Regions from separate parts of the Paenibacillus sp. FSL M7-0802 genome, predicted to be linked through region 1. Evidence: riboswitches for the same ligand, from Rfam matches in the RefSeq annotation. Region 1 holds a riboswitch; each other region holds the start of a gene.

The links. A riboswitch is a leader RNA that binds a small molecule or an ion and turns the genes downstream of it on or off. The one in region 1 is predicted to bind cyclic di-AMP.
Region 2: linked by a shared signal. The riboswitch ahead of MHB54_RS06230 (hypothetical protein) and the one ahead of MHB54_RS25605 (3D domain-containing protein) in region 1 are both predicted to bind cyclic di-AMP.
Region 3: linked by a shared signal. The riboswitch ahead of MHB54_RS12885 (3D domain-containing protein) and the one ahead of MHB54_RS25605 (3D domain-containing protein) in region 1 are both predicted to bind cyclic di-AMP.
Region 4: linked by a shared signal. The riboswitch ahead of MHB54_RS18595 (TrkH family potassium uptake protein) and the one ahead of MHB54_RS25605 (3D domain-containing protein) in region 1 are both predicted to bind cyclic di-AMP.

The regions. Positions count from the first base shown of each region.
Region 1 covers NZ_JBBOSD010000001.1:5,587,490-5,593,015, forward strand. The annotation lists gene MHB54_RS25585 (hypothetical protein) at 1-243, opposite strand, end outside; gene MHB54_RS25590 (M20 family metallopeptidase) at 471-1,649, opposite strand; gene MHB54_RS25595 (ABC transporter substrate-binding protein/permease) at 1,798-3,261, shown strand; gene MHB54_RS25600 (amino acid ABC transporter ATP-binding protein) at 3,248-3,970, shown strand; cyclic di-AMP (ydaO/yuaA leader) riboswitch at 4,205-4,373, shown strand; gene MHB54_RS25605 (3D domain-containing protein) at 4,380-5,048, shown strand; gene MHB54_RS25610 (polysaccharide deacetylase family protein) at 5,247-5,526, opposite strand, start outside.
Region 2 covers NZ_JBBOSD010000001.1:1,242,229-1,247,754, forward strand. The annotation lists gene kdpB (potassium-transporting ATPase subunit KdpB) at 1-806, opposite strand, end outside; gene kdpA (potassium-transporting ATPase subunit KdpA) at 844-2,520, opposite strand; gene MHB54_RS28685 (potassium-transporting ATPase subunit F) at 2,672-2,749, opposite strand; gene MHB54_RS06230 (hypothetical protein) at 2,933-3,328, opposite strand; cyclic di-AMP (ydaO/yuaA leader) riboswitch at 3,444-3,616, opposite strand; gene MHB54_RS06235 (glutathione peroxidase) at 4,083-4,568, shown strand; tRNA gene MHB54_RS06240 (tRNA-Leu) at 4,714-4,796, opposite strand; gene MHB54_RS06245 (urease accessory protein UreF) at 5,060-5,526, shown strand, end outside.
Region 3 covers NZ_JBBOSD010000001.1:2,769,801-2,775,326, reverse strand. The annotation lists gene MHB54_RS12895 (HD domain-containing protein) at 284-1,567, shown strand; gene MHB54_RS12890 (TatD family hydrolase) at 1,610-2,380, shown strand; cyclic di-AMP (ydaO/yuaA leader) riboswitch at 2,582-2,864, shown strand; gene MHB54_RS12885 (3D domain-containing protein) at 3,136-4,284, shown strand; gene rnmV (ribonuclease M5) at 4,431-4,976, shown strand; gene rsmA (16S rRNA (adenine(1518)-N(6)/adenine(1519)-N(6))-dimethyltransferase RsmA) at 4,984-5,526, shown strand, end outside.
Region 4 covers NZ_JBBOSD010000001.1:4,038,489-4,044,014, reverse strand. The annotation lists gene sdhA (succinate dehydrogenase flavoprotein subunit) at 1-370, opposite strand, end outside; gene MHB54_RS18610 (succinate dehydrogenase cytochrome b558 subunit) at 464-1,138, opposite strand; gene MHB54_RS18605 (LysR family transcriptional regulator) at 1,365-2,270, shown strand; gene MHB54_RS18600 (potassium channel family protein) at 2,276-2,953, opposite strand; gene MHB54_RS18595 (TrkH family potassium uptake protein) at 3,051-4,391, opposite strand; cyclic di-AMP (ydaO/yuaA leader) riboswitch at 4,801-4,953, opposite strand; gene MHB54_RS18590 (CPBP family intramembrane glutamic endopeptidase) at 5,215-5,526, shown strand, end outside.

The DNA of each region.
Region 1 (5,526 bases):
AAAAAAAGCTTCCGAGAATTGCTGATATTCGCGGGTAAACATCAACATTTCGTGCCATAATTCATCCATATCGCTACTGAACATAGGCACTCGATTCATAATCGCGCATAGCATAAAATATCGTTTTAGCTCATGCCAGCGCCAATCATATTCTTGCTCCGTCAGCTCAGGGTGGGCTTCGATTACACGACTCCTTACGCTATGAGCATAGGAGGCGGGAATGGATTGCTCCAGTAGCTGCATCAGCTCCTAATCTCTGGATGACGCTCCTGCGCAAGGGACGAAGGGGATGGGGAGCTGAGGAAAAAAGCATTCCGGCTCCGTGTTTTTCTGTTTCCCCGGTTTCTGCGTATTGCACGGAATATAAACCAAAAAATGAAGAGGATCACCACAATAAACAACGTCCAAAAGCTGCTCATACTATCCATGATGGCTGACTACTCCTTTCTGAAAGAACACGGAATTAAGATTTAGCGTTCGTTATTCAGCAGAGCGAATTCTTTTTTTATCCGGGCTAGCAGTTCAGGATTCGTGATTACATCGCAAGCAGTCCATGCCAAAGTTCTCGCAGCCAGCAGCGTTCCTTCCATGGCCCGGTCCTGCATCGCCAAATCGCGGAATTCTGGTGTATGCAAGGCATGCTTCTCGTCAATAACTTGAATGTAAGGATGGATAGCAGGGCAATGAAGCGATACATTTCCGATATCCATGGAGCCGTGATCTTCGCCTTCCGTTATATCTTCTTGTGAAATGCCAGCCTGCACCAAATTTGCGGTAAACGCATCGGAAAGTACACGGTTCGTGACCATTTCATCATAAGAAGTCTCATAATTGGAGGTCTCCAAACGACACCCGGCCTGTAAAGCAGCTCCTTCAGCAATTTGAATAACACGGCGAGTCAGTGGGTTCAGTTCTTGACGTGTAGCCGCTCTTACATAAAATTGGGCTGAGGCGTAATCAGGAATAATATTGGCTGCTTGCCCACCCTGGTTAATGATCCCATGGATACGCACTGTACTTTTTACTTGTTGACGGAACGCATTGATGCCATTGAACGTTTGAATCACAGCGTCCAGCGCGTTAATGCCTTCGTGCGGGCTGGCAGCCGCGTGAGCAGATTGACCAAAAAATTCGAATTGTACAGCATCAATCGCCAGTGATTTGCCTGATTTTTCGTAACGGTCATAAGGATGCGTCATAAGTGCGATGTCGCAATCATCAAACAATCCGGCAGCGGCCATAGGGACCTTTGCACCGCGTGTTTCTTCGGCAGGTGTGCCATATACCCGTACTTCTCCACCAGTTTCGTCGATGATCGACTTGAGGCCGACGGCAGCACCAGTACTCATCATACATATCAAATGGTGCCCACAGGCGTGTCCTAGACCTTTCAGAGCGTCATATTCTGCCAGAAAAGCGACAACCGGCCCGGGTTTTGCAGCTTTGTAAGTTGCAATAAAGGCTGTTTCTATGCCCAATACAGGTGCCTGGACCTCAAATCCGTGAAAAACCAGTTCTTCTTTTAAACGGGCAGCGGCCAGAAATTCCTCGTTTCCAAGTTCAGGATTTGCGCCAATAAATAACGAAATGTCCTTAAACCGTGGGGCATGCTGCTCGATGGTCTGTTGAATGGTCTGTTTAAAATCCATGCTGAAAACTCCTTTATATAAGCTGTAATGTAGGTACTGCGTTAGGTATGCTGAAATTGTACTATAACATTCATTGCATAATCATGCATATTCATTTATAATGACACAATCTTATTTATTATAAAGAATTTAAGGAGAGAAAAAAAGATTGAAAAAGGCATATCGTTTTACCGCCCTGGTTTTGACGGCGGTTATCTTGCTGTTGACTGGTCTTCCCATGCTCAATGCATACGGAACGGAAGCAAAGCCACAGAAAAAACTTGTAGTGGGCATGAGTGCCGACTTTCCGCCGTATGAGTTTCATAAAGTCATTAACGGTAAGGATACCATTGTTGGGTTCGATGTGGATATCGCCAAGGAAATCGCCAAAGATTTGGATGCGGAGATGGTCCCTGAAGACATGAGTTTTGACTCTTTGCTGCCTGCTCTGCAAAGTGGTCGTGTAGACTTGGTACTGTCCGGTATGACACCAACGGATGAACGCAGAAAGAGTATTGATTTTTCGGATGTATACTATCGCTCCAAGCAAGTCATCATGGTACGCCCAGAGGATAAAGACAAATATCCGACGATGGATGCTTTGAAAGGCGAGAAGATCGGAGCACAAAAGGGAAGTATTCAGGAAGAGATTGCTCAAAAAGTGCCCAATGCCTCTGTAACTTCACTGGATAAAATATCTGACCTGGTACTCCAGCTGCGGACCCAGCGTGTGAACGCTGTCGTGATCGAAGATACGGTTGCTAAAGGATACACGTTAGACGGTACCGTAACCCTTGCCAAGGCTGTGCCTGAGGATGCGGGAGCAGAAACAGCTGTAGGTATCCGTAAAGGGAATGCAGAATTGCTTGCTTCTGTAAATAAAACGTTGGCTCGCCTGAAAGCAGACGGGTCGATTGAGAAGTTTTCCACGGAAGCGAGTGCACTTTCTGCGGATCGTCAGGTTTCTTCTAATAACATTGTAGATATTTTTTGGAAATACCGCAGTTTATACGCTACGGGTATCGGCTACACCTTGTTGCTGTCTGCGCTCGGAGTACTGTTCGGATTCATCATTGGTCTGATCATATCCTTGCTACGTATGAGTGGAGTACGCATCATTGAGTGGTTAGGTACCACTTATGTAGAGATACTGCGTGGCACACCTATGCTGGTGCAACTCATGATTATTCACTACGGGGTTGCTTTGACGCTGGGTGTCAATTTTACTCCACTCCAGTCTGGTATAATCACATTGTCTCTGAATAGCTCGGCATATCTGGCTGAAATTTTCCGTGCAGGTATCCAGGCAGTAGACCGTGGACAGATGGAGGCTGCCCGTTCATTGGGTATGGGACGAGGCAAAGCTATGCGTCATGTCATTTTGCCGCAAGCGTTTAAATCTATTTTGCCTGCTATCGGTAATGAGTTTATTACGATCATTAAAGAATCATCCATTATTTCGACCATTGGGATGGTGGATATTATGTATCAGGCCCAGGTCATTAAGAACATTACCTACGAAGGATTAAGTCCGTTCGTAATCGCAGCCGCTATTTATTTTGTAATGACATTCAGCTTGTCTAAGCTGCTGGGTTTATGGGAAAGGAAGTTGAGAGCCAGTGATCACCGTTAAACAACTGCGTAAATCGTTCGGCAAGAATGAGATTTTAAAAGGCATTGATATAGATATCGCCAAAGGTGAAGTCGTCGTCATCATCGGTCCCAGCGGTTCGGGGAAGAGTACGTTTTTACGTTGCATGAATCTGCTAGAACAGCCTACGGACGGGGAGATTTTGTTTGAGGGCGAGCCGATTACAGCTCGTGGTCATAATATTAATGTAACCCGGGAGAAGATGGGGATGGTGTTCCAGCATTTTAATCTGTTCCCGCATAAAACAGTGTTGCAGAATCTGACGCTTGCACCAACGCAGGTTAGAAGACAGTCAGGGAAGGAAGCGGAAAAAATTGCGCTAGAACTCCTGCGTACCGTAGGGCTTGAGGATAAGAAGAATACCTATCCGAACCAGCTATCCGGTGGTCAGAAGCAACGTATTGCGATTGCGCGTGCTTTGGCCATGCAGCCGCACGTAATGCTGTTCGATGAGCCGACTTCTGCATTGGACCCTGAAATGGTTGGAGAGGTTCTGGATGTAATGAAGAAGCTCGCCGAAGGCGGCATGACCATGGTAATCGTGACGCATGAAATGGGCTTTGCCCGCGAGGTAGGCGATCGAATCATCTTTATGGATAACGGTCAAATTGTGGAACAAGGTACACCAGAGCAGGTATTTGGTACTCCAAGCCATGATCGCACCCGTGATTTTCTTGCCAAAGTATTGTAAGAAAGTGCTGATATGAGCTATAAAAAAGCCCTCCGTTTGACGGAGGGCTTTTTCTTTTTTTGTCACCATTTCACCATATTTTCGTAACAAATATCGATTTCTTGGTGACAAAATTGTAACGAGTATAGTATGATGTTCAAGGTTCCCAACATTTTCATGCGGATAAGGTTACAAAATTGTGATATTATGCAGTAAGCCAAAACTTACCGGGACAGCATGCGGTTATGAAAAACGCTGAATGCTGGGCCCAAACTATGGGAAGTGCGGGGGACGTAACAACGGCAGTCTTTCCGATACGTCATAAGACGATATGGAATATGCCTAGGGGTGAATTGCACAAGCATAGGGCTTCTCCTGAGTCCGAATCCGACAGCTAACTTCGCAGGCATAACAGAGGAGGTACATATCTTTGAAACATCTAAAACATATTGGAAAAACCATGAAATTTGCGGTGCTTGCCGCAGCCATTGCAGGGCTGGCACAGACAGCTGGAGTAGCGGATGCTGCTTCGCTTCATACTGCCAAAGATGGCGATACCTTCTTTTTGCTTGCTCAACGTTATGGAGTATCAGTGGACGAGCTGACGAAGGCGAACCCAAACATTGCCTCTAACAATATATATGCAGGTCTGCAAATTAAGGTACCTGGTGAAAAAAGTGTGAATGCAGCTTCGGATTCGAAGCCTCAGCTTCTTACGGAGAAAGCACCAGCGAATGAGGGGCCAGCGATTGAAGCGTGGGGCAAAACATTTAACTATAGCAAAATAGTCGACGTTAAGGCTACTGCGTATTCTGCCGCAGCCGATGAGAATGGTAAATGGGGAGCAGTGGACTACTACGGCAATCCGCTTAAACTAGGTACAATTGCGGTAGACCCGAACGTCATTCCGATGGGCACGAAAGTGCTGGTTACAGGCTATTCCCACCCAGGTTTGCCGGATCATTCTTTTGTAGCTGTCGCTCGCGATCAGGGCAGCGCCATTACAGGAAAACGGATTGATATCTTTATTCCTGGCAACAAATCATTTGTGAACGACTTTGGATTTCAAAATGTGAAGCTGTACGTTATTGATAAATAGCATTATACGTATATATGGTTTAATTAAACATAATATATATTATGTAAACTTAATGCCTGTATCCTACCGCATATAACTAGGTCAGACTCTTATCAGGTCCTATCCATAAAAAAGGCTGTCTTGACGAGCAGAAAACTTCTGCTGGTAAGACAGCCTTTTTACGTTGCTTTAGCTTGTAGCTCAATCATAAACATATGGTTATTTCTGTTCCGATGTGTGGAGTAGCCGGGGGACTGTGACAAATTTGTAGCCCTTAGCTTTTAGAGAGTGAATTAGACCCGGCAGAGCTTGAACAGTGCCTTGCAAGTTGGAACTTTGACCTCCACCTGCGTGCATTAAAATAATAGAGCCAGGCCCAGTAGCTGGGATCACATTGCGCTGAATTTGTGTTTTACTTAGTCCCTTCCAGTCGAGAGAGTCTACATTCCAATTGACAATCATGTAGCCATGACGACGTGCCCACTGGATTTGAGGCTCC
Region 2 (5,526 bases), 4.3 Mb from region 1:
GCTGACAGCAGTCCTCCAATCGTGGTTGGAATCAGACAGACTAGCAACGAAATCAGCACAGGAACAGGCAAATCAATATTAAAATGACGGGCAATCGGCGCTAGCGTAACCACTACAATTAGAAAAATAATCGTTAAGCTAATCAGCAAAGTGTTCAGTGCAATCTCATTCGGCGTTTTTTGCCGCTGTGCGCCTTCCACGAGCGAAATCATTTTATCAATAAATGTCTCGCCCGGCTCTGTCGTAATCCGCACCTTAATCCGGTCACTGACCACTCGCGTCCCGCCGGTTACCGAGCAAAAGTCACCACCCGATTCCTTGATGACCGGAGCCGATTCGCCCGTAATTGCAGATTCATCCACCGAAGCCAGGCCTTCAATGACCTCACCATCGCTTGGGATCATTTCGCCCTGGGAGACAATAACCACGTCCCCCTTACGCAATTCGGTTGAGCTAACCACCTGAATGTCATTTCCGATGAGCTTGTTAGCTTGCGTTTCCTGCTTGGATTTTTTTAAAGAGGCAGCTTGTGCCTTACCCCGCCCCTCCGCGAGCGCTTCGGCAAAATTAGCAAAAAGCAACGTAAACAACAGAATAACAAACACGGCCAGGTTAAAGCCCAATTCCTTGCCAGTTCCAAAATAACCGGGAAACAGTAACATTAGCAGCACGACCAATGTACCGATCTCCACGACGAACATGACAGGATTTTTCATCATAATCATCGGATTTAATTTTATAAAGCTATCCTTGATCGCATGCTTCAAGATGCTTCTGTCCAGCATGTGTTTGCGCTGTTCCTTCATGATCAAACACCCCGTTCATCCATTCTCATTTTCTTCTTCACATGGTCAAAAATTCAGCAACAGGTCCCAATACGATGACGGGTAAAAAGGTCAACGCACCAATCAGCAGCACGACCCCGATCAGAATAGCTCCAAATAACTTGTTGTCCGTGCGCAGTGTCCCCGTCGTCACCGGAGTCGGTGCTTTGGCATTCAACGAAGCCGCCACAGCCAACAATGCAATCATAGATACATATCGTCCGAAGAACATAACCATCCCCGTTGTCATATTCCAGAATACGTTGTTATCCGAAAGACCTTCAAATCCCGAACCGTTATTTGCGGCAGATGACGCATATTCATAGAGCACCTGAGTCAACCCGTGATAGCCAGGGTTAGTGACCGCATCGTATCCCCAATGACTCATAAATGCAAGTGCAGTTGGGGCGAGAATAAGAAACGGATGTACCAAAATGGCAATCGCGATCAGCTTCATTTCCTTGCCTTCAATCTTCCTTCCCATAAATTCCGGAGTTCTCCCGACCATCAGTCCGCATATAAACACACCCAGAATCGCATACATCAGCATATTCATCAGCCCGACACCCTTGCCGCCAAAAATGACGTTTAGCATCATTTCTCCCAAAGCAGCCATACCACCCAGTGGGGTTAGTGTATCATGCATATTATTGACCGAACCTGTCGTTGCCGCTGTTGTGACCGCAGTGAATAAAGCCGATTGTCCAATGCCGAAACGAACCTCTTTCCCTTCCATGCTTCCTTGAGAAGCATCCACACCCAGTGTCTGGATTAACGGATTACCTGTCTTTTCAGACACATACGTAATGGATAGAAAAATTAGAAACAATACCATCATGGAGCTAAAAATAATCCAGCCCTGTTTACGATTACGGGCAAACAATCCAAAGGTATACGGCAACGAAGCCGGCATTACCCACATTGCCAAAATTTCCAGCACGTTCGTCCAAGGACTTGGATTTTCAAAAGGATGCGCAGAGTTAGCTCCCGCATAACCGCCCCCGTTTGTCCCCAAATGCTTGATGGACTCCAGAGAAGCAATGGGTCCCATAGAAATCTGCTGCTGTGTTCCGCTCAGCGTCGTAAGATCCGCCGTAGGCTGTAGCGTCTGTGGTACCTTCAATCCAACCAGCACCAGCGTAAGCACAAAGGCCAGCGGCAGGAAAATCCTTATAATGGCTTTAATAAAATCTTGAAAGAAATTGCCCATCCCTTCACCGCGCCGCGTCAATCCTCTCATAAAAGCCGCAGCAACCGCAAAACCGGAAGCAGCCGAAGTGAACATCATCATCGTGACGAACGCCATCTGTGTCAGATACGTAAGCCCGCTTTCTCCGCTATAATGTTGGAGATTCGTATTCGTCATAAAGCTGATTACCGTATTAAAAGCTAGTGATGCTTCCATATTACTGTTTCCCGCCGGATTACCGGGAAGCATTCCCTGTAAACGCAACAGCAAGTAGCTGATCGCCACAAGCACGACATTCGTTGCAATGAAACTCATAACATACGTAGTCCAACGCATGCTTTCTAGCTTCTTCAATCCTACTATCTTATAAATCAGCTTTTCTGTTCCGCCAAAAATCCGATCCGTCCGATTGGGTTCATTCGAGAATACATGATACATATAGGTGCCCACTGGCTTTACCAAGAGCAGCAATATGACGATCACAATTCCAATTTGAAGCAGCTCCATCCTTTATTCCTCCTTCAAAATGCTCCTGCGTTTGGAACAACAGACCTGCTTCCAGAGCACCAATTGTGTGCACACGTTTGCGAAAACCCGCTACCTATGATGCTTAATATTCAGATCTGTTGTTCCCGCCCGCTCTATCCCCTATAGCTGACTAGAACTTTTCAGGGTTCAGGAGTGCGTAGATTAAATACATAAACACAATAGCCGTAAGCCCAAGTATAACGATCATCCTCTTCGTCCTCCTTTAGAGGTCTGCGCATCACACCAGCGTACAAACAGCAGTATCACTCCATAACTCACAGCCATGACGAGCAGCATGTATATATCCATCATGTTTATACCCTCCGTATCGGTCCTCAGATCGCCATTCTTATTTGATCATAAAATCATAAAACAACTATGTTATAAGTGCTTATCCGTTCAGCAGAAAACCCACCTCTCCGTTCAATGTGTAGATCACATGATCCGCTCCCAATCCCCGATAAATTCCTTGTGGATTACAGCCGTGCGTAATAACATAGATCGATTCCGATGTTAGCGGCCGACATATTTGCAGGAAACGGCACGTCAGATTCAAGCTGTTCTCGAACAAATACACACTACCAATTTCTTTTTTTGGAAAATTCCATTTTCCCGCTTGCATGGTATTGATGCGGACAATGTGCTCCACACCCATTTTTTTGAGCTGTCGTTCCTCCTGGGCGCTATTCGTGAGAACTGCAAACGCCAATTTTTTGAAAATAAGCAATTTCACAAAACTTCTGCCCGCTTCATTCGGTGCAGTGACAATAATTAACCGACCTTCCATCAGTAGCTCCTCTCCCGGTATAAAAAGACAACAAAAAGAAGCCGAAGGAAAAAGGCTTTCCTCCGGCTTCTTACATATCCATGATAAAATAAACCATGGCTGCACACGGCGGTTTGTTGCCTCTCCCTGTACGCTTACGAGGTTAGCTGTCGGATTCGGACGTGAGAGTCGCCCTATTTCTGGCACTTGACCTGAAAATTCACCCCATGAGACACACGGCTTCCGAAGCCGTACAATCTCGATTGGTTCCCCCGCTTTTGCAACTGCAAAATTCAGCGCTATAGACATTTCGTTGTTGCTTCATTCAAGTTAATTTGAAATTACGTCTTGAATCATACACCCGCGCATGGAAGACTGTAAAGCTCAACTGCGGGGTTATAAATCGGCCTTTAGAGCCTAGGATATTAATAATAGCGCTTACAATGCAACTATGCTTCTCACAGCTCCTTCAATCTCTGTTTTTCATCCCTTTTCGAAAATGACAAGCATGTCAATATTGGCGTAGGGTAGGGCGTTTTTGGCCTTTTTTTGTAAAAAGAGAAGAAAATACGCTATATGTACCAGCTAAACACCGATTGAACCCGCTTTTATAAGAAGAAACACCTTAATTCGCTCCATTTGCGGTGCGATTTACTGTTTTGAACAAAATACGATTTTACAGCGGCTAAAGGCTTGATACAGCTTTTCAAAACTTGCAACCTCGATTTTAATTGCTTACAATTTAATTGCTGAATATTGAATAAGGAGAGATACTATGACCGTTTATGAATATGATGCGCACACCCTGCAAGGGAAACAAATTCCGTTATCCACATATGAAGGGAACGTTCTGCTTATCGTGAACACTGCCAGCAAATGTGGGTTAACCCCCCAATACAAAGCGCTACAAGAGCTATATGACCAGTACCATGAACAGGGGCTCGAAATTTTGGGATTTCCCAGCAACCAATTTGCCAAACAAGAGCCAGGTTCCAGCGAGGAGATTTCCGAGTTTTGCCAGATCAATTATGGTGTTACCTTTCCGATGTTCGCCAAGACAGATGTCAATGGCGATCAAGCGCACCCCTTATTTCGTTACCTGACCCAAACTGCTCCGGGGGTATTAGGGTCCAAAGCGATCAAATGGAATTTTACTAAATTCTTAATTACACGAGAAGGTAACGTATTTAAGCGCTATGCACCGCAAACCACTCCAGATAAGCTGGCGGGAGATATAGAGAAGCTTTTGCAGCAAAACTGACATCCTTCTTTATCACAGTTAATAAACGACCGGTTGTCTACCGTTGTTCTGTGGCAAAAGGATATAACGAAAAATGCTTAACAAAAAAAGCATCCCTTCACGTAAACCGTGTCAGGATGCTTTTTTAACTGAGTCTTGCATATAATGCGGTCGAGAGGACTCGAACCTCCACGGGCGTACGCCCACTACCCCCTCAAGATAGCGTGTCTGCCATTCCACCACGACCGCAAATCATAATGTAATGAGGCAACAGATTTATTATACTCTCTCATCAACTATTTGTAAACAAAAATATAATAATTATTTTATATGTTATTTTAACTAACATATATGAGCGATAAGAATATTTAATTTGACACAAAAGCTACTTAAATGTAAATATATATTACATATATTTCGAATATCTTTCGTCCCCCCCAAGTAAAGAGTGAAATAACGTAACATAAGGATTCACTTCGAGGAGGCGAACCACCCTGCATAAAGGCAACCGCTTGCTGAACTATGCATTATTGTTGGACCCTTCCCTACCTGTTGGTGGCTTCACCCGTTTCAACGGACTGGAGAAACTATCCCGTAACGGACATTTGAACAGTCTACAAGACCTGGAACATTACATGCTGGATGATTTGTATCCTCAATTTACAACCGTTGACGGCATGGCTATCAAAAGTCTGTATGTCGCCATCCAGCAGAATGACAGTTGGCGGATCGCCCTCATTGATAAGATGCTGCATACCCAACGTCCCTCCTGGCAGCATGTGAAGGAGTTTCGTCTATCCGGTCAGCGTCTACTCAAGCTCGCTAAGGCTCTTTATCCTTGGCTTGAATTTGACCAGTTGGAATCCATACTCATTCAATACAATGCGATTGGCACACTCGCTACCGTTCACACCTGGATTAACTTCCTCCTCGGAAACGATGTAGAACAGACCGTTCACGGCTATCTTAGCGCAGCGGT
Region 3 (5,526 bases), 2.8 Mb from region 1:
TCGACAAAATTTTCTCTTTTCTGATATTTACTATACCAACGATTCCCAAAACAGTCAACCTTAAAAATGTAGTAACAGTCTGATTATGCAAAAGTATTTAGATTAAAGACCTTTATTCATGTGTATTGCCTTATCTTATTGATGATTTATTCAGTTTGTCGATTTGGAAATGTCGAAAAACTATAATTCGACATATTACGACAAAGAATGTCGAATGAGGGAAAACATTTAGGATTTTATTGTATTTTAATCCATTATTCCGAATATTAAAGGAGCTGATATCTTGCACCAGCCACTCAGTGAAGAAAAAGTTTTTAAAGACCCGGTACATAATTATATCCATGTTCAGGATACTGTGATATGGCGGCTGATCAACACGCCGGAGTTCCAACGTTTACGGCGCATACGGCAGTTAGGCACATCGTATCTTACGTTTCATGGAGCGGAGCATAGCCGTTTTTCACATTCATTGGGCGTATATGAGATTACGAGACGTATTATTTCTCAATTTGAACGTGGAGATTTCCCAGATTGGCCGAAGGAGGAAAGGCTGGTTGCTCTATGTGCAGCTTTATTGCATGATGTGGGGCATGGCCCATTTTCTCATTCAATTGAGGAAGCCTTTCATATGAACCATGAGGATTGGACATGCCGCATTGTACTGGGAGACACGAAGATCAACGCTGTGCTACGGCAAGTCGACGACAAGCTTCCACAAAAGGTGGCTGCGGTTATAGCCAAAACGTATGATAAGCCAATCGTTGTCAACTTGGTAACCAGTCCGCTAGATGCTGACCGTATGGATTATTTGTTGCGGGATGCTCATTCGACAGGTGTCAACTACGGCACAATTGATTTGGATCGTATTTTACGACTGCTACGTCCTCATAATGGGAGAATTGTTGTGAAGGAATCAGGCATGCATGCAGTAGAAGATTATTTAATGTCACGCTACCAGATGTATTGGCAAATTTATTTTCATCCTGTAACACGCAGCTCGGAAATCCTTTTACGTAAAATTTTCAAGCGAGCAAAGGAATTGTTTAAAAACGGATATGAGTTTGGTTTTCTGCTGGACCCGCTGCCGGATCTGTTGAAAGGAGAGCTTACAGTAGAGCAATATCTGATGCTCGACGAGTCATTAATCCAGACCGTATTTAGCCAGTGGAAACGAGAAAAGGACGAAATTTTAAGCGATTTGAGCAGCCGTTTTATGGACCGTAGATTGTATAAATATGTAGAGATTGAAAATATGGATACAGATACCATTGACAGTATTAGAGAAGCTTTGAAAGAGGCTGGTTTGCACCCTGAATATGATTTTGAAATTGATTTTCCGACAGATCTTCCTTATGATGTGTTTCGGCAGGGTGGCTCGACGGACAACCAGATTTTACTGCTTGGACGTCAGGGCGAGGTGAGTGAAATATCCGAAGTTTCGGAAATTGTGCGCTCAATAAGTGGTATTCACCGAGGAAAATATCATATGTATTTTCCCCAGAATAAATTGAACGCGGTAAAAGACAGGCTTCCTGCCGAAATAAGGAATTATTTTGTCAAAGAATAGACAACTATATAGAAATGTAAGTAAAAAAAGGAGATGTAAACCTTGGATTTATTCGACACTCATACTCACTTGGATGCGCCACAATTTGACGAAGATCGTGAAGAAGTTATAGCACGTGCTGTCGAATCAGGAGTAACACGGATGATCAATATCGGATTTAATCGTGAGACCATTCCATCCACCATGAAATTGGCCGAGACGTATGATTTTATTTATGCGGCAGTTGGATGGCACCCTCAGGATGCTATTACAATGCAGGAGGGCGATTTAGAATGGATTGCATCGTTATGCAGTCATAAGAAGGTTGTAGCCATCGGAGAGATCGGTCTGGATTATTATTGGGATACATCACCGAAGGATGTTCAGCATCGGGTGTTTCGAAATCAAATTGGTCTGGCTCGTGAGCTCAAAATGCCCATTGTTATTCATAACCGGGATGCACATGAAGATATTGTTAGGATATTGCGCGAGGAAAAAGCGAGTGAGATTGGAGGAGTCATGCACTCCTTTTCGGGTAGCTGGGAGACAGCCAAAATGGTGCTGGATATGGGATTTCACCTTTCCTTTGGTGGTCCAATAACGTTCAAAAATGCCAAGCAGCCAAAAGAGGTGCTCGCACAGGTGCCGCTGGACCGTCTGCTCATTGAAACTGATGCTCCCTATCTGACGCCTCATCCGTTTCGTGGGAAGCGAAATGAGTCTGCACATGTGAGACTGGTAGCAGAGGCTGCAGCCCAAATCAAAGGGATTACAGTGGAGGAATTAGTGTCAATAACGACCCAAAATGCCCTGGAACGATTTGACATTCAATGAAAAAGTGAAGAAATCGATCAAAATAAAGAGATAGACGAAGCTAATCATGAATTTGTTGCAGGAAACTCGAGAATATTACAATATTTTAACCGAATATTTTAAAAAATGTACTTGAAACCTGCTTTACAACATGCATAGAAACAGGATATCATCTTTTCAGTGAATTGTTGTTTGAATGTAAACATCAACAAGTCATTTCATGAACCAGTCTCGCTGAGTCCCTTTTACAGGGAACGGGGGAACCGATATGGCTTACAGTACGTCCGGCATATGTGCAAGAAGGGAACGTCTCTTCCGCCAGCCGGCTCGACCGAAATTCTTTCCCCGAATGGGATTGAATAGGTGGAGGAGCCGTATTTCGATTTCTTTCTGGGTCTTCGGGGTGAATGTGAAGGCGACCGCCATGAGCGGTTGACCCAAGCTAGGGCGACTCTCTACGTCCGAACCCGACAGCTAACCCCGTAAGCGTAACAAGAGAGAAGCCATCTCGTGCATGAGTTTTCCCGCATATTCACACATGCCGGAAGCCACGAAAGAGCTCTCTAGTCTCTTTCTCTGGCTTTTTTTGTTGTGAATAAAAGAAAATCTGTCATCATACTGTGGTTAAACAGGGGAGGACAGCATGCCGCGAAGACGGGTACATGGTGCAGGACAGTCGCAGTTTGGGCTTGTCTTGTAGAAAATCTGTTATAGTCACGTCAAATCTCAACTATGTCTTACTCCAGACGGCGGGCTATGTAAGGAGGACGGAGGAAATGGGCATTTTCCAAAAAAAGGATACCCATGAGTCACGCTCATCCAGCATGTCTTACGTATTGCGTTGGAAGCAAGAGAATGTGCGCCAGGCTGCTTTGGTTGCTATTTTTCTAATCGCGCTAACGATTATGATTTCAATTCTGATGTACACGCAATCTAAAAAACAAGTCTTTTTTGTCATCGATGGCAAGGCGTCTGCGGTAGAAACCCGGGAATCCAAGCTTCAAGATTTGCTGAGCGAGCATTCCATTTCACTTCAGCCGCATGATACAGTTTCCATGCCGCTAAATGGAGCAATACAGGATGGCGATCGCGTAGTCATTAAACGTGCCAATCAAGTCAGAGTATCTTCAGGCAATGAGACGAAAAAGCTGTACACAACAGAAAATACAGTAGAAGGTGCCATTCGTACCTCGGGCTATAAATTATCATCAACGGATAAAGTTTATCCTGCGTTGGATGCCTCTGTTTCGTCTAACATGGACATAAAAATCGTCCGTGTGAAGAAACAGCAGGTCGAACAGAAAAAACAGGTGCCTTATCAGGTCATCAAAACGGCCGATCCGAGTCTTTATAAAGGCGATAATCGGGTCATTCAAAGCGGCAAATCGGGTGTGGTCGTCCAGCACGTTCAAAAGGTATATCATGATGGAAAGTTGGTATCCAAACAGCTGGTTAACAAGGAAGTTGCACAGAACCGTGTGGATAAAGTCATTGCAGTAGGAACGAAGAAAAAACCGGTCGTTCTGGCTGCTTCCGTCGGTCCCAATGATGCCGTTAAGGCAACGACGGTTAGTTCGGGCAGTGCTGTCCGTAAAGCAGGCGTCAATTTTAAATATAGCAAAGTTTTACAAAATGTCTCCATGACGGCGTATTCCTCACAGGAGCCAGGTATCGGTACACGTACTGCATCCGGCGCACGTGTCACGGAAGGACGCACCATCGCGGTCGATCCGAGTGTAATTCCAATCGGCTGGTGGGTGTATATCGAAGGGGTGGGCTTCCGCCGTGCGGAGGATACCGGTGGCGCGATTAAAGGCCACAAAATCGATGTGTATTATGAGAGTTTGAGCCGAGCCAACCAATTTGGTCGTAAGCACGGTAAAACCGTTTATGTTATCGGACCGATAAAGCCTGAAATCAACTAAAACAGGTTGTGTATGTTGAGGGCAATGCGATAGTATTAACAACATAGTTATGCCATGCTAAGAAGAGGATATCCTCTTCTTATTTTGTTTTCAAAAGCAGGGAAAGATAAATATAGCTTGCTGTGTAGCAGTGGAGGGAAACGCAAATGATCAAGGAAGTGATCGTGGTAGAGGGCCGGGATGATACGGTGGCCATTCGCCGCGCTGTTGAAGCGGATACGATAGAAACTGGCGGCTCAGCCATTAATAAAATGACGCTGCGTAAAATTGCATTGGCGCAGGAGCGGCGGGGGGTCATCATTTTAACCGATCCCGATCATGCAGGGGAGCGCATCCGTAAGATTATCGCTTCCAAGGTACCCGGCTGCAAGCAGGCCTTTATACCCGAGGCAGAAGCGACGCGCAAAGGAGATATTGGCGTGGAGAATGCCTCACCGGAAGCGATCAGACACGCTCTTGCACGGGTCCATACGACAGTGGAAGGCGCCGACCCGCTGATTGAGTGGGCGGACCTGATTGATGCTGGACTCATCACCCACCCCAATGCTGCTGCACGCCGTATGGCCTTAGGGAATGTGCTGGGTATTGGTTATTGTAACGGAAAGCAGCTACATAAACGGCTCTCTGTATTTCAGATCAGCCGCGAGGAATTTGCCGGGGCGCTGGCACAAATTGAAAGTGAAGGATTGTGATATCCGTATGACAGGGATTCAAGATATAGCAACACCGCGGCGTACGAAGGACATTATTCAACGGCACGGTTTTTCGTTCAAAAAGAGTTTGGGACAAAATTTCCTGATTGATCAAAATATTCTCAATAAGATTGTAAATGCTGCCGGATTGGATGAGACGAAGGGCGCACTTGAGATCGGTCCTGGGATTGGTGCTTTGACCGAGAAGCTGGCCCAATCAGCCAAGGCAGTTACCGCTGTCGAGATTGACCAGCGGCTACTGCCAATTCTCGAAGAAGTGTTGGCCCCTTACGAGCATGTGAAGGTACGTCATGGAGATGTGTTGAAGCTGGATTTGCGCGAGGTGTTCGCAACCGATTTTGCAGACGTGAGCAAAGTAAGTGTCGTGGCTAATCTGCCGTACTACGTTACTACACCGATTCTGATGAGGCTGCTGGAGGACAAGCTCCCTTTGGAGAATATCGTCGTTATGATCCAAAAAGAAGTGGCTGAGCGTATGGCTGCGTCTCCTGGAACGAAGGATTACGGCAGCCTGAGCATTGCGGTGCAA
Region 4 (5,526 bases), 1.5 Mb from region 1:
TCCGATGATGCTGGGTACCGCCGAAGCGACGGAAGTCCAGCAGTCCTTCCGGTGTCCGGTTAAACATGACGCCCATGCGGTCCATGAGATGAATGATCCCTGGAGCCGCTTCGCACATCGCTTTTACCGGAGGCTGGTTGGCCAGAAAGTCCCCGCCATAGACCGAATCATCAAAGTGAATCCAGGGTGAGTCTCCCTCACCCTTGGTATTTACCGCACCATTGATGCCGCCTTGAGCACAAACGGAGTGGGACCTTTTGACCGGAACCAAAGAAAATAAATGAACGTGAACTCCCGCCTCTGCCGCCTTGATCGTAGCCATTAGACCTGCCAGACCGCCGCCCACGACAATAATGTTGGATGCTGCCATTTCTGCTCACTCCTTTTTTTCAGGATTTTAACCAAATCCCCTTTTACGTTTAAAAATAGAATCTCAACACGATGTATAATGGATATGACTCATTTACAGTAGCTGTTTAAAAGCGCTGCATTGCACCAAGGCAGTTGCCGTTTCCTGAAATTCCGCGCTGCGGAATGCAAGCAGGGAAGCGATGAAGCCGATAGACACCACCACGAACAGGGTCATACAGATATAAGAAGATACTTTTTGCGCACGTGGTCCCACAGTAATCCCCCAACTGACCATAAATGCCCACAGTCCGTTAGCAAAGTGAAAGGATGCCGAAACGACACTGATTAAATACAAAATGAAATAAACCGGGTTCGTCACGATGCCATGCATAACGCCGCCTAGCTCCTCATGAGTTACTTTACCCAGAGCTACCTGAAAGCGTGTGTCGTATACGTGCCAGATAATAAATACAAATGTAATGACGCCAGAAATACGCTGGAACAGAAAGCGCCAGTTACGTGAATAGCCGAACCTTTTGACATTCGGGTCAGCCTGATAAGCGATATACAAGCCATAAATCCCGTGGAACAGTAATGGCAAGTAGATGAATAACGTTTCTAGCACAATAACCAGCGGCAAACCATTCAGGAAGGCCACGCTGCGATTAAATCCTTCCTTGCCGCCCTCCACCGCTGTGAAGTTCGTCACCAAATGCTCAACAAAAAATAGAGCCAACGGAATGACGCCAAGAAGCGAATGCAGCTTTCTGGAATAAAATCCTCTCATCTAGGTCATGCTCCCTTCTCCCAATAATAGCGTTTTCAATAGTAATATAACATATAAAATGACAGTTCCCGACAGGAAATGTCCAACAAGGTGTCCCTTATTAGGAAAAACAAAAGTGTGAACATCTTGTGTCGCTTTCATGTTACTCCTTTTCGGCTTATAATGGAATTGCAATATACGTATTAATTATTATGTCTTTTTTGCATATAGAGAGGAAGTGGATGATTTGTTTGAGGATTTGAACGCTTTTGCCGTCATTGTCGAGCAGTCCAGCCTGAATAAAGCCTCCAAACTGCTGAATCTGTCCCAACCTGCCCTGTCTCGCAAAATTGCCAAGCTGGAGGAAGAGCTGGGTGTGAATCTCTTTGATCGTCGGGGCAAACGGCTCGAAATTACGTCCACTGGCCGATTTGTTTATACATTCGCACTAGAGCAACGGCAACGACAGCTTCGCTTTTTACAAAAGCTGTCCCAGCACAAAAATGAAGCCCAGAGTATGCTTACACTCGGCGCAAGCCTCACAACACTCCAAACGACGCTGCCTACCCTCGTCGAAGCTTTCATGAGCAAGCATCCTCAAACCGAGCTGAAGCTGCTCACCGGTAAAACCCATGAAATCGTCGCCTTTGTACGTGATAAAAAAGCAGACGCCGGTATTGTCGGGTCTGCCATTCATGAAGCTGGACTGCGTTGCATTCCGCTATTTGATGATCATTTGGAGCTTGTTGTTCCCATTGGACATGAATTAACCGTCAAGACAGGAACGGCCTCGATGAAAGACCTGCAAGGATTGCCGATGATTATTTTCTCCAAAGGAACCTGGTATCGCAGTCTGACGGATGACTTATTCCAGCGCAGCGGCATCATGCCGGATATCCGCATGGAAATCGACTCCTTCGAGGCAATTGTACGCCTGCTTCCAACCTGTAAGGCTTCCGCCTTGCTACCCAAATCCTATTTGCGCAGCGAACTATTACGGGATAATGGACTCACTGCATTATACTTGCCCGATTTGAAGGAGACACGCCGAACGACCTCCCTCATTTACTCGGAGACGACCGATCTCGGTCCGACAGCACGACGCTGGATTAGCGAGACACGTGCGTCGTTTGCAGGCTACCGTATGGTGTAGAGGGTTTAGCCCTCTTCATTGACATTAACAACCTCATCCTCAAAGCGACCGATATTGTCATTCGAGCCGATGATGACCATAATATCGTCTGCTTTTAGCCGATCCATAGCCGTCGGTGCGATCAGGATACCGTTCGCCGTATGAAGCGCCACGACACTACAACCAAAGCGAGTACGGGCATTTAGCTCTGCTAGCGTTTTTCCATTCAGACATGCAGGTACATTGAGTTCCACAATACTGTATTCTTTGGACAACTCCAAATAATCGAGCAAATTAGGCGTGACTAGCTGATGAGCCACCCGGATACCCATATCCCGTTCTGGATAAATGATCCGGTCCACACCGAGCTTCTCTAACGCACGCCCGTGCAGCACAGATATGGCTTTGGCTACGACTTTTTTCACACCCAGCTCCTTCAGCAAAATGGCGGTCAGGATGCTTACCTGAATGTCATCACCAATAGCAACAATGCCGCAATCGAAATTACGGATGCCCAGTGATCGCAATGAGTCTTCATCGGTAGCGTCCGCCACGACAGTATGTGTCAACATCTCACTCATACTGTCCACCACATCCTCATTCCGGTCAATGCCTAGCACCTCGCACCCCATATCCACCAATTGCAAAGCCAGGCTTGAGCCAAACCGCCCCAAGCCAATAACTACAAACTGCTGCGTTTTCATATCTACTCGAAAACTCCCTTATCTGAATCAATTTCATAAATGAGGATTTTACAAAAATCCTGAAATAATTAAACCAACGAAATGAATATGAAATGATTCATCCTATAATCATTTTGCCTTCCGGATGACGATATAATTCTTTACCCTTTTTCGGCCCCAGTGCATAAGCTAGCGTGAGTGGCCCCAGTCTACCTGCAAACATCGTCAGGGTAATCACCAGCTTGCCTATGACTGTCAAATCAGGTGTAAGCCCTATCGACAGCCCCACCGTACCAAACGCAGACACCGTCTCGAACAAGATCATCAAAAAATGATGATCTTCGGTTGCCGACAAAATCATGGTCACCCCGATCACGAACAGCAGCCCCAGCAGTGTAATGGTCAAAGCCTTGTAAATTCGTCCCTGCGCAAGTCGGTACCTGAACAGCACAATATCTTCACGCCCCCGTAGCATCGAAATCACGGCTCCAATGAGCAGCGCGAATGTTGTGGTCTTAATCCCGCCTCCAGTAGAGCCAGGAGAAGCCCCGATAAACATGAGTATGATGATAAAAAACTGCGTAGCCTGCCGCAAGCCTCCAATGTCCAGCGTATTGGCACCTGCGGTACGGGGGGTAACGGACTGGAATAAAGATCCCAGCAGTTTACCACCCCAATCAAGCGAGCCAAGAGTCTTTGGATTCGTAAATTCAAATACAAAAATCACGAGCGTGCCGACTACAATCATAGCGCCCGTCATGCTGAGTACCACCTTAGTATGCAAGGACAGTCTCTTGCGCTTGCGATATTCTGCCAGATCCGACATCACTACAAAACCAATGCCGCCTGAAATAATCAGGAACATAGCTGTAAAATTAACAATCGGATCATATACATAACCTGTCAGGCTGCGAAAGTGCCCGAATAAGTCAAAACCAGCATTGTTAAACATGGAGATGGCATGCCAAATCCCAAAATAAATCGCCCTGCCTACAGGCATATCAAACGACCAGCGAATCGCAAATATTGCAGCACATACGCCCTCAATGACCAGCGAGTACAGCAGCACCTTACGAATCAATCCGACAATTCCTTCGACAGAGGTCTGATTCATCGCTTCCTGTAAAATGAGGCGCTCCCGTAAGGAAATCCGACGTTTGAACACCAGCGCGATCAAGGTAGCCATAGTCATAAAGCCCAGGCCGCCGATCTGAATGAGCGCAGCGATAACAACTTGACCAAAGGTTGTAAAAAAGGTCCCCGTATCCTTTACGACAAGCCCTGTAACACAGGTCGCGGAAGCGGCAGTAAACAAAGCGTCTATAAACGCAAGTGGCTTTCCTGTTGTATTGGAGATCGGCAGCATTAACAATAAACTACCTATTAGAATGATAATGGCAAAGCCCGCAACGAATATCTGCGGTGGAGAAAGCCGGAGCCAGCTTGCATTGGGATTCATCTATTCATCACTTCTCTCCTAATCCTTAAAACTATAAAAACAGTGATTTAATACGGTGTAAGCCCGCTACGCGTTCCATTTGATCTTCCGATCGTCGTTGCCCCTAATTTTTTTGATTTTTCCAAACCTTTAGTAACTATAATTAGCATTCCCTGAATACAGGAAGAATGCATGTCAAGCACTACTCTGCCCCCTGTGCTATTGGCGGGCAGCAGCGAAGGAAGCAGAATTGTTCTGAAGAAGCGAAGCGTTTGCCTTTATCTCCGGATTTTAACCATTAAAGGGGTTATACAATCAAAAAATCCGGGGATAACAGCAATCGGAAGAATAATCTGCACCCGCAGCGGTCTAACCAATCCAAACACTTTTATACGCACAAAAATAGACACCGGAAAACCGAGTGCCTGACTTGGTTCCTGCTCATAGCCTACGAGGTTAGCTGACGGATTCGGGCAGCACAGTATGCCCTATTTACACATCCAATCCAGCAGGATCGGCTGTAAAATTCACCCCAGTAACATGGTTCCCCCGTTTTCTCATAGAAATTCGGCTCAACTGTATATCATTACCTATGTATTTTATAGGCATTGCCTCAAGATTATAATCCTTCTATATCCAGATCACAAAACCGATTTCGCCGAAAAAACGTGAAATTGGCTTTATTTTGCGAATGGGCATCGTTTAATCGCAGCTTATCTTATTTTATTGGAACTTTAAAGTGCTTTCACTCTATTTTCATGAATATCGCTGGTCTGTTGGCGGGAACCTGTGCAGTATGATATCTTTAATGGATGTTCTTATTTACAGATTAAGGAGGAAACTCATGAATCCTATCGGGAAACCGGTCGTGCTCACGGCCAACTTCAAAAAATTAGGCTTGCTGGGCGGGATTGGCCTGATTTGCTTTTTTATCTTTCAATTGCTTATTCCCTCGCTTAGTAATCCGAGTCCAGAATCAGTAATGAACGCAAAGGTCATCAGCAAACAAGAAGCGGTCATACACGCATTGGACTTTGCCCGCTCCGAGTTGGGCTATACTGAATCACAGCCAGAGGAGCCTGTCGTGACCTATCAGGCCGAAACAGATTTGTACGGTTATTTATCTAGAGAAAAACTGCTTCAACAGTACGACCGT